Regions from separate parts of the Pseudoalteromonas sp. HF66 genome, predicted to be linked through region 1. Evidence: riboswitches for the same ligand, from Rfam matches in the RefSeq annotation. Region 1 holds a riboswitch; the other holds the start of a gene.
What was found. A riboswitch is a leader RNA that binds a small molecule or an ion and turns the genes downstream of it on or off. The one in region 1 is predicted to bind lysine.

Region 1 (5,251 bases):
TACCAGTATTGGCATAGTGCTCAATCAAGATGTAGATAGTCAGCGCGATGGCACGTGAAATTTTACCCATGTTTGGGGTGCTCTCGTCACTACCAAAATAGTAATAGCCACGGCTATCATGCTGTAGGTCATGGCCGAGTGCATTAAAAAGGGCACGGTAGGCATCAATGTGTTGGTCAAGCTCTTGCCACATCAGCGTGTCTTGTTCACTAATGTGGTAGCCTGACGTGAGCTTTTTATTAATAGCTTGCAGATGCGTTAAATCATCTAAATTAATATCTGTCATGGTTATTGCTCTGTTGCTTTTTTATCGTCAGCAATCGATGAGTTAAATGGGTAAAGAGAGAAGTGTTGCTGGGCAATTTTTATTTTTACTTTCTCTTGGCTTTGGCTAATTTCAAGGTCGCCATCGCTAATTAATTTTTGATACAAGAACAGCATTTCGTCAGCTTCGAGATCTGGGTAGCTTTCATCTAAGAAACTAAGCAGCGGCTGAGTTTTTTTGCTGGCTTTTTTAAAGCGTTTTCTAAATTGTGTTTTAACGTCGTTGTAATCAGGGATATGCGGGCTTTGATAGGCGGGCACATCATCATGCTCTGGTAGCTGATATTCATCGTGCTCAAAGTCGACTAGGCCTGCCATATAGGCCACGATATGACGTTGTTGACCAAGTGAAAAGCGTTGTGCATCCGAGACAAAGTTAGGTTGTACTGCACTTAGCATGTTATCGACGCCATTTTTACGCACTAAACCAAGTACTTTGGCTGCTTGGCGAGTAATTAGGTTGTTACGGCGTAATTCTTCACGTAGCGGCATTAGCATATCGGCGCTTTTACGTAAGCTTTCACGACCAACTAAATGCATTTCTAAAATACGGGTTCGCAATTGCTCAAGCATGCGTTTGTCTTGATATGACTTACCTAGGCGGTCAATTTGTTCGATTTGTGCGCTTATTTGCGTTTCGATGGTGTTAAAGCAAGCGTGGAAGTCCCCACGTATATCAACCATTTCAAGCATAGGTTCAATGTATTCATCAAACGCTTCGATCACTGCTTGATAGCGCTTTTGCAAAGATTGCACGGCGTTGTTTGCTTTAGCTTGCTCAACAATATTTAAAATCGCGTTTTCATTGTGGGCAAACAATTTCATTATTTTACGTACCCGATCATCCATAATACGGCTAAAGCGGCGTAGCTCGTCGTAATCTTCAATTTCACCTGCTTTAGCCAAGCGACTACCAAGGCGAGCTAAATCATCAACTAGTACACTAATTTCTTGGGCAAGACCTAGGTGTTCTTCTTGTAGCAAGAAAGTCGCAAAATCAGCAATCGCTCGATTGATTTCTAATTGCGATGATTTCGCTAATGGAATGATAATATCTTGATTTAATAAACGATTTGTTTCCTTATAAATGCGTTCATTTGACCATGAAGGTTGTTTTTGTTTTATCGCATTTTGTACGTCTTTCAAACTGAAATCAGCCATCTTAAAACGTTTAAATAGCAGTTCTAACACCCCCCAATGTTCAGTAAGGGTATTTAATAACTTTTTAGCTGGGATCATAAGGCTCCAGTAAATTCAGACTTAGGTGTTAGCGATTAGTAGTAAATTATGTAATTGATAATAGTTTTATGCTTTCTATGCTGCTAGAATCCGCGCCGAAACACTCGACTTACAATTTTTACATTATTATAAAGGTTGTTCAAACACCATGGTAACCCCACTTATCCTAACCCTGATAGCGGTGGCATTTTTGCTTATCGTTATAGAGGATATTATCCATGTAAACAAGGCCAAAACGACGCTTTTTTTTGGCACTTTATGCTGGATTATCTTATTTATCTCTCCAATTCATGGGCAAAGCCCAGAAACCATACAACATCAACTGGATCACAATATATTAGAGATCGCGACTTTGTGGCTGTTTTTAATGGCAGCTATGACCTTTGTTGCGTATTTAAACTCTAAAGGCTTTATCCAGAATATTGTTCATAAAATTATGCCAAATCAAATCAGTGAACGAAAGTTGATGTTTCTGATTGGTGGCTTTTCGTTCTTATTTTCATCGATATCAGACAATATAACTGCGACTTTAATCTCACTTGCGGTGGTGATGTCACTAAAATTAGATCCTAAAAAATTAATAAAATATGCAACCTTGATTGTATTTAGTGTTAACTCGGGTGGGGTGTCGTTGATCACGGGTGATGTTACAACCCTTATGATTTTCTTAGACGAAAAGGTCACCATTGCTAATTTACTATTATTAATTGCGCCTGCACTGACAAGTGTTGCACTGCTCGCGGCAATGTTATCGGTAGGTATGTCGGGTAATGTAGTATTTGAAAAGCAAACAGCTCGTCGTATTGAAAAAACAGATATTACCATTGCGGTTATCTTCTTCTCGACGATTATTGCCACGTTAACTTTGAGCGTGCTTTATAATGTGCCACCGCTTTTAACCTTTTTATTTGGTTTATCACTAATGTTTTTGGTTGCGCAATTCTTAATGCGCAAAAAAGACGTCAACAAAAAAATTATTGATTATATTCGTGAGATTGAGTACGACACCTTATTGTTCTTCGTAGGTGTGTTATTGCTGGTTGGTGCATTAAAAGAAGTAGGTATGCTTGCTAAGTTTACTCACCTATATGAGTTGATGGCGCCTGAGTATGCAAACTACATGATGGGGCTATTATCAGCAGCGGTAGATAACGTACCTTTAACTGCAGCACTTTTAAAAGCAGATATTGTGATGAGTCCACAGCAGTGGTTGTCGTTTACATACGCAACAGGGGTAGGTGGTTCAATGCTTATTATCGGCTCTGCGGCAGGTATTATCGCCATGAGTAAAGTAAAAGCACTGACCTTTATGAGCTATCTTAAAATGTCGGTTTATTTATTAATTGCTTATACCGTTGGCTATTACGGGTCGCACTTAGCAGGCAGTTTAATTTCATAAAACAACTTGACAGCTAGACGTCTAAACGTTAACTTTCAAAGCCTGCTTTTTTAGCAGGCTTTGTTATTTTAACCAGGTGTTAACTTAACATTCAGAAGAGGTGCGATACTTAGGTAGTTAATGTGAGGTGACGAACGCCGATGACCATTAATGAGGGAAGTACTCGCCGAGAAAATTAGCCGGACGTCACGGTTACTTTTCGGTTTATGGGGCTGAATCCTCAAAACTGTCACCAAACTAGGTGGAGAGCTTCTGGCATGGACTACTCTTTATTTTCAAAGCACCCCCTTGCCGAGTTCTTCTTGAATTACTGTGGATAGTTTTCCACAAAAGGAGACGACATGAATACCCAATTAGCCGCCAACACAAAATCAGATTACGTTGTTGCAAAATTTGGTGGCACCAGTGTAGCTAACTTTGATGCTATGAGCCGCTGCGCAGAAATCATTTGTGCTGATAATCAAGTTCGTATTGTTGCTGTGAGTGCCAGTGCTGGCGTGACAAATCATTTAGTTGCATTGTGTAAAGCTGATTTGAGCGCGGCTGAGCGTGACGAGCACATCACAGGTGTGATGGCCATTCAAGAAGCTATTTTAGCTGAGCTATCGCTTGATGCTGACTTAGCTCATGGCTTTAATGAAACCCTCAAAGCCTTTCAAAAACTGGCATCAGAAGGGGTTAAGTCAGTAGCGGAGCAAGATGAGCTACTTAGCTTTGGTGAGCGTTTATCATCGTATTTATTTACACAAGTATTGCGTGGGCAAGGTCTTGATGCGGTGCGTTTTGATGTACGCAAGGTGCTAAAAACAGATAGCCAATTTGCTAAAGCAACACCGAATGTTGCAGCAACCGCTGCGGCTGCTAAAGAGCATTTAGTGCCGCTACTTGATGACCACGTTGTAGTAACTCAGGGTTTTATTGGTAGCAATGAACATAATCAAACAACCACTTTAGGGCGTGGAGGTTCAGATTACAGCGCGGCATTACTTGCAGAAGCAATTAACGCAAAAAGCGTGCATATTTGGACTGATGTTGTGGGTATTTTCAGTACTGATCCGCGTTTATGCGCTAAAGCAAGCCCAATTGCACGCTTGAGTTTTGATGAAGCGGCAGAGATGGCAACGTTTGGTGCAAAAGTACTGCATCCTGCAACCATTTTACCTGCGAGCCGTAGTCATATTAGTGTGTTTGTTGGTTCAAGCCGTGAGCCACAATTAGGTGGTACATGGATTGAAAAAGAAAAATCTCAGCAACCAGGTATTCGTGCAGTAACACAGCGTAAAAACCAAATTCTATTAACAGTCAAAAGCCCAGAAATGCTCCTTGCTAGTGGTTTCTTAGCGCGTGTTTTCACCATTTTAAGTGAGTTTAATATTTCAGTTGATTTGGTTACAACCTCAGAAATTAGTGTTGCAATTACTTTGGATAACGCGCCAAATGCATCACGTCCAGAGCTTGATCAAGCTTGTTTAGATAAGCTTTCTGAGTTTTGTCATGTGTCGGTCGAGAATAACTTAACGCTGGTGGCTTTAATTGGTTCTGAAATTCAATTACGTCAGCAAGAAATGAATTTAATGCAGGTATTAAGCGACTTTAATATTCGTTTAATTTGCCACGGTGCAAGTAAACATAACCTGTGCTTTTTGGTGGAGCAAAGCGAGTCAGATGACGTTGTGCAGGCAATTCACAGCCGATTATTAGAAAGCCAAGTCGCGGCGTAAGTCGCTAAAGCTAATAAAAGAGCACTGCCAGTCAGTGCTTTTTTGTGCCACAACACTTATGTCAAAGCCTTCAATACAATTACTGCTAGCGCAGAAATTATGTTTACGTATTTCTTCAAATACATTGGGAGCGAGCAGTTTCGCAATCGGCTGAGCACTTGCCTTAGCAAGGGCTTCTTTTAATGTCCAAATTCTAAAAAAACACTGTGCCTGTTCATCGGGTGCATCAAAACTGCTGATTAAGTCAACTTCATCTTGATGATAAAAATGCTTTGCAAGCTTGATAAAAGGGCGAGGTTTGTTGCTTTGTTCAATATCAAAACCAAGCAGCTGCTGAGCTGGGTTGAGGGCAGCACCTATCAAACCATTTGAATGAGATAAGCAAGCCCAAACAGACTCTCTAACGGGTGTATGTAGTTTCAGCTTACTGTCTTTGTCATCAAATTGGCTTGATATTTCATTGAGCGCTAAATCATCATGAGGGTAAGTATGTTTGTATAAATACTTTAACGTTAAGCGAGTCGCTAAATACTCTTGTTTAGCTGCGGGCACTTTGCGTTTTTCAAGT
Region 2 (5,251 bases), on a different contig from region 1:
TAGCGTTGCTCACCAGCACTGCTAATTTCAGAGAAATGACAATTAATTGCGTAATCGACCAGCTTTTCTAGCCCTTCAATATCCCCTTGCGTTGCTAAGTATTGAAATGAGCCGACACGAATATGACTTTTAGCTAAACGAGTAACTACGGCGCCTGTACGAGGCGGTTGGCGATATACGGTTTCACCGGTAGCAACGACTGCTAAACAACGTGTAGTAGCAATACCTAGAGCATTAAGAGCTTCACTCATAATATATTCTCGCACCGCAGGACCAATTGCACAGCGACCATCACCACCACGAGAAAATACAGTTGCGCCAGCGCCTTTTAGCTGTAAGTCCCACAATGTGCCATCTTGATCTGCAATAGCACCAAGTAAATGTGCTCTGCCATCACCCAGACGCGGTGAAAAATGACCAAATTGATGACCTGAGTAACCAAGTGCAACTGGTGCAACGTCGTTACTTATTGTTGAACCAGTTAAGAATTTAGCTAAAAACTCGCTGTCATGATTAATCGAAAAATTATCAGCTAACTGATCATTAAACAGTAGCAATTTAGGCTCAGCTACAGCACTAGGCATATCTTCAATCGTGAGCAGTTCACTAATGTCTGTGTATCGAGGTTGCAGTTTCATAATTTTCCTTAACGCGTTGCTACACCTACGCGGTTATCACCTACACCATAGGCAACAAGCTGACTAAGTGCCTGCAGACTATAGCCACTTTGCTGTTGTAATTCATTGAAGAAGTTTTGCGCTGACTGTAGTGACTTTTTAGTTTGTAAGCCACCGTCTATCAACTCGTGGGCACGCAAGTAGGCTTCTACATCACGAGAAAGCAAGAAGGTATCTTTACCTAGCGCCCGTAAAGCGTATGGGCCAGTATTCCCGCCTAAACGTGCACCATGCTTTTTGAGATAAGCCCATAACCCAATAATATTATCACTTGGCCAGTCAGCAATAAACTGACTAAAGCTGCCATGTTTCTCCGCGACTTCATGGATCATATACGCATTTTCAGGGATTGTTTGTACTTTTTTAAAATTACGAACAATTCGTTCATCACTGGCTTTTTGCTCGAGCATATCCGGCGGCATCATTAACAATTTTTCAATGCTAAAATCCCAAAACACTTCGCAAAAACCAGCCCATTTATTGTTAATAACTGACCAATAAAAACCACTTTGAAAGATTTTACGAGTAAACTCTTCTAACCATAAATCATCATGCATTTTGGCAATATCAGTATCATCGAGCGGGTTTGATAGCAGTGCACGCAGCATGTCTTCGCTACCCTTTCGAGATACGGCTCGCTGATAAATATCGTTAAATTTTTCCATCATTTTTCCAATTTATTTGGTTAACGCTAAGTGTACGTAAAAACACGGTTATACGTAACCATGTTGCAAAATTGGTCACTAAAAAACAAACTCATCAGCTTGACACCTAGATGGCTAAAATGCTTTAATCGCCGCCAATACCCTATTTAACTATGTTGGCTTTTACCTTAAAAGCGAGCATAAAGGGCTGGAAGAGGTGCGTTATTCAGGTAACGTATGGGAAGAGCACAGACTCTGTTGATCATACGTGAGGGGAATTAACGCCGAGAAGTAACACCGTTTGTGAGGTGCTTATTTCGGGCGACTGGGCTGAATCCCAGCGACTGTCACCAACAATAGCAAAGCGCTATTGATTAGTTTGGTGGAGAGCTTCTGGTCTTAGTATAATAAGGCCGTCGCGTCTTTATTATTTTAAGCCCATTCGCTCTTCGAATTATACCTTGTTCGAATGACGACATGCGGCCCCATTCAAATGTTCCCGCATATACTCTTCGAATACCTTATAAGTTCGTGAGAGATGATCAACAATTTTGATTTAAATGACTATCCATTATGGACAGCGCTTGTCACGCCATTTTCTGAATCTGGCGAGGTCGATTACACGGCCCTAGAGCAACTGGTCACTGAACAGCAAGCCGCAAATAACGGCATTTTATTGCTTGGCAGTACCGGTGAAGGACTAGCGCTTTCACTTAAAGAACAACAAGCCATTGTCGAGCATGTTTGCCAATTGGCACCGAGTGTGCCACTGATGATCGCTGTGGGTGGCATGAACCTAAAGCAGCAAATTGCATGGGTTGAATACTGCAATCAGCTGCCAATTCATGGCTACCTGTTAGGCTCACCTCTGTATGCAAAACCTGGTGTTGTGGGTCAAACACATTGGTTTGAAAGCCTACTTAACGCTAGTCATCACCCTTGTATGTTGTATAACGTACCAGGGCGCAGCGCAGTTGAAATTTCACCACAGGTAATTAAAAACCTTGCCGACCACAAAAACCTTTGGGCTTTAAAAGAAGCCAGCGGCGATATTAGCAAGTTTGAAGGCTTTAGAACGGCATCGCCAAAACTTGCCATTTTCAGTGGCGATGATGCACTTATGCCGTATTTTGCTCAAGCCGGTGCAAAAGGTTTAGTTTCGGTTGCCGCTAATGCTTGGCCAAGCCAAACCCATGAGTTTGTTAAACGCTGTTTAAGTGGTCAATACCCAAATCTATTCACTGATTGGTCGCAAGCAATTCAAAGTCTATTTGCTGTAGCAAACCCAATCCCCGTAAAAGTACTGATGCACCTGCAAGGTAAAATAAATACCCCGCATTTACGTCCGCCACTTACGCATTTAGAGCTTGAGCAAACAGACGGCATCACCCACGCAAATAACACTATTTTATCTTGGAACTAAAAACAGGTTTTATCATGAGCTGGTTAGAATTATTAAACAACTTAGAATCAGGCGCAGTTCGCGCAGCAACACAAGACGAGAACGGCAACTGGCATGCTAATATTGAAGTTAAACAAGGCATTTTAGAAGCATTTAAAAATGGCACTAACACCGAGTTCCCAGGTGGTTTTGTTGATAAGCACAACTTAGCACCACAAGGCTTTGCAGCAGATGCAGGCGTACGTATGGTACCAGGTGGTAGCAGTGTTCGTCGTGGTGCACACGTTGCTAAAGGCACTATTATTATGCCACCAGCGTATGTGAATATTGGCGCGTTCATCGACGAAGGTACTATGGTCGACAGCCACGCATTAGTGGGTTCATGTGCACAAGTGGGTAAAAATGTTCACCTAAGTGCAGCAGTACAATTAGGTGGCGTGCTTGAGCCTATTGGTGCAAGCCCAGTGGTTATTGAGGATGATGCATTCATCGGCGCAGGCTGCGTAATTGTTGAAGGTGTAGTTGTGAAAAGAGGCGCGGTACTTGCGCCGGGTGTGCGTTTATCTGCAACCATTCCAGTCTACGATTGTATTAATGAGCGCCAGCTAAACAAAGGTGAAGCAATCCCAGAAAACGCGATTGTGATCCCAGGTTCTCGTCCTGCTTCAAACGCATGGGCTCGTGAGCAAGGCCTAAGCATGTCTTGTGCATTGATCGTGAAATACCGAGATGAACAAAGCGATGCATCATTACTGTTAGAAGAGGTTTTACGTTAATGAGCTTTATGAGCACGCCCATCAAGCAAGCAGTTGAACAAGTAGCAACGCACCTTGATACGCCATTTTTTATCTATGATTTAGATAAATTAACTGCACATTTAAATCAACTGACGGCGCAAACCGATGTGAAACTTTGGTACGCAGTCAAGGCCAACCCGCTGTCTCGCATTATTCAATGTTTAGACAGCGCAGGGTTTAATTTTGATGTTGCAAGTAAAGGTGAACTTGAGCAAGTACTTGCTCAAGGCATCGATAGCGAGCGCGTGCTCAATACTGGGCCTGCAAAGAGCCCTAAACAAATTTCACATTTTATTGCTCGCGGTGTACGTACTTTTGTGGCAGAGAGCATTAACCAAGTTCGCTGGTTAAACGAACAAGCAACAAAAGCAAATTGCCAGCTGCAAGTATTATTGCGTGTACAACTACGTTGGCCAGACAGTGAAAAGAACCCACTTGGCGGCGATAGTCTCACCCCCTTTGGTTTGGGCTGTGATGAATGGCAAGTACTAACAGTAAGTAATTACCCAGCACTTAACTTTGATGGTCTGCATATTTTCCAATGGGGCAACATGCTCAGCACCGATAAACTCGCTGAGCTATGGCGTGCCATGATTGAGCCATTACAACGACTCGCTAACTCATTAAATATTAACCTTAATGTTCTCGATTTGGGTGGTGGCCTAGGCATTCCTTATACTCAAGATGCTAACCGACTTGATTGGTCTGCACTTATCGAGACTCTGGCGAGCATTAAAGCGGATGCCGGTGTCAATGAGCTTTGGATGGAACTTGGTCGCTATGCAGTAGGCGAATGTGGTCATTACGTAACGCCGATTGTTGAGCGTAAAGAAAATTACAATCAACAGCAGGTGATTTTATCAGGCGGTATTAACCATTTACTTCGCCCAGCTGTGACAAGCCAAGATTTTCCTGCGGCGTTACTACGCGAATCGACGGCTGAGCCTGCAGCAATGACGTTATACGGCCCACTTTGCACCGCGCTTGATTGCTTAGGTGAGCACCTCTTAGCTAGCGATTTAAATGAGCAAGACTGGTTGGTATTCAGCCAGTGTGGCGCATACGGCTTTACCGAAAGTATGCCGTACTTTTTATGCCACGAATTAGCGGCTGAATACATCCTTGAACAAGGCAGTATTGAGTGCATCCGTAGCGCTGAAGATGCTAGCTATTATTTAAGGTAATCGCCATGAGTAAAGAACTAATCAGCCAAGAGAATATTGTGGTTGGCGAGATTGCCAACGGCCTTCCACTGACAATCCCTGTGTATCGCTTAAAAGGCGATGGCACAGGACCAAGCGTGTATATACAAGCTAATATGCATGGCGCAGAAGTACAAGGTAATGCAGTAATTTATCAGTTACTTGAACAGCTAAAATCTCTAAAGCTACGTGGCGACATTACTCTTGTGCCTTATGCCAACCCAATTGGTTGTAACCAAAAATCAGGTGAGTTTACTCTGGGTCGCTTCGATCCAATTACTGGTACCAACTGGAACCGCATGTACCGCTTTAACAAAGCATTACCCTCACAGATTGCTGAACTGCACAAAGGCAGTGATGATGCGACTCTTAAAGCGGCATTCAAAGAGGCACTCGTTACTGACATCGACAGCCAACTAACCGGTCCTGACTACAGCCTAACAACAGGTAAGCGCATTGCTCTGAACCTGCAAAAGCTTGCGCATCAGGCGGATATTGTTTTAGACCTACACACAGGACCTATCTCAAG

Region 2: it holds a riboswitch for lysine, as region 1 does, so the genes downstream of both, dapA (4-hydroxy-tetrahydrodipicolinate synthase) here and lysC (lysine-sensitive aspartokinase 3) in region 1, are expected to answer to the same signal.

Annotation. Positions count from the first base shown of each region.
Region 1 is NZ_JAATOU010000003.1:156,469-161,719, forward strand. Features, by position in the region: gene HCZ11_RS05015 (hypothetical protein) at 1-286, opposite strand, end outside; gene HCZ11_RS05020 (hypothetical protein) at 289-1,563, opposite strand; gene nhaD (sodium:proton antiporter NhaD) at 1,712-2,962, shown strand; lysine riboswitch at 3,050-3,222, shown strand; gene lysC (lysine-sensitive aspartokinase 3) at 3,304-4,683, shown strand; gene HCZ11_RS05035 (4'-phosphopantetheinyl transferase superfamily protein) at 4,660-5,251, opposite strand, start outside.
Region 2 is NZ_JAATOU010000023.1:31,908-37,158, reverse strand. Features, by position in the region: gene HCZ11_RS17320 (YdiU family protein) at 1-638, opposite strand, end outside; gene HCZ11_RS17315 (DNA-3-methyladenine glycosylase I) at 647-1,342, opposite strand; lysine riboswitch at 1,526-1,722, shown strand; gene dapA (4-hydroxy-tetrahydrodipicolinate synthase) at 1,860-2,744, shown strand; gene HCZ11_RS17305 (2,3,4,5-tetrahydropyridine-2,6-dicarboxylate N-succinyltransferase) at 2,759-3,499, shown strand; gene HCZ11_RS17300 (PLP-dependent decarboxylase) at 3,499-4,704, shown strand; gene HCZ11_RS17295 (succinylglutamate desuccinylase/aspartoacylase family protein) at 4,710-5,251, shown strand, end outside.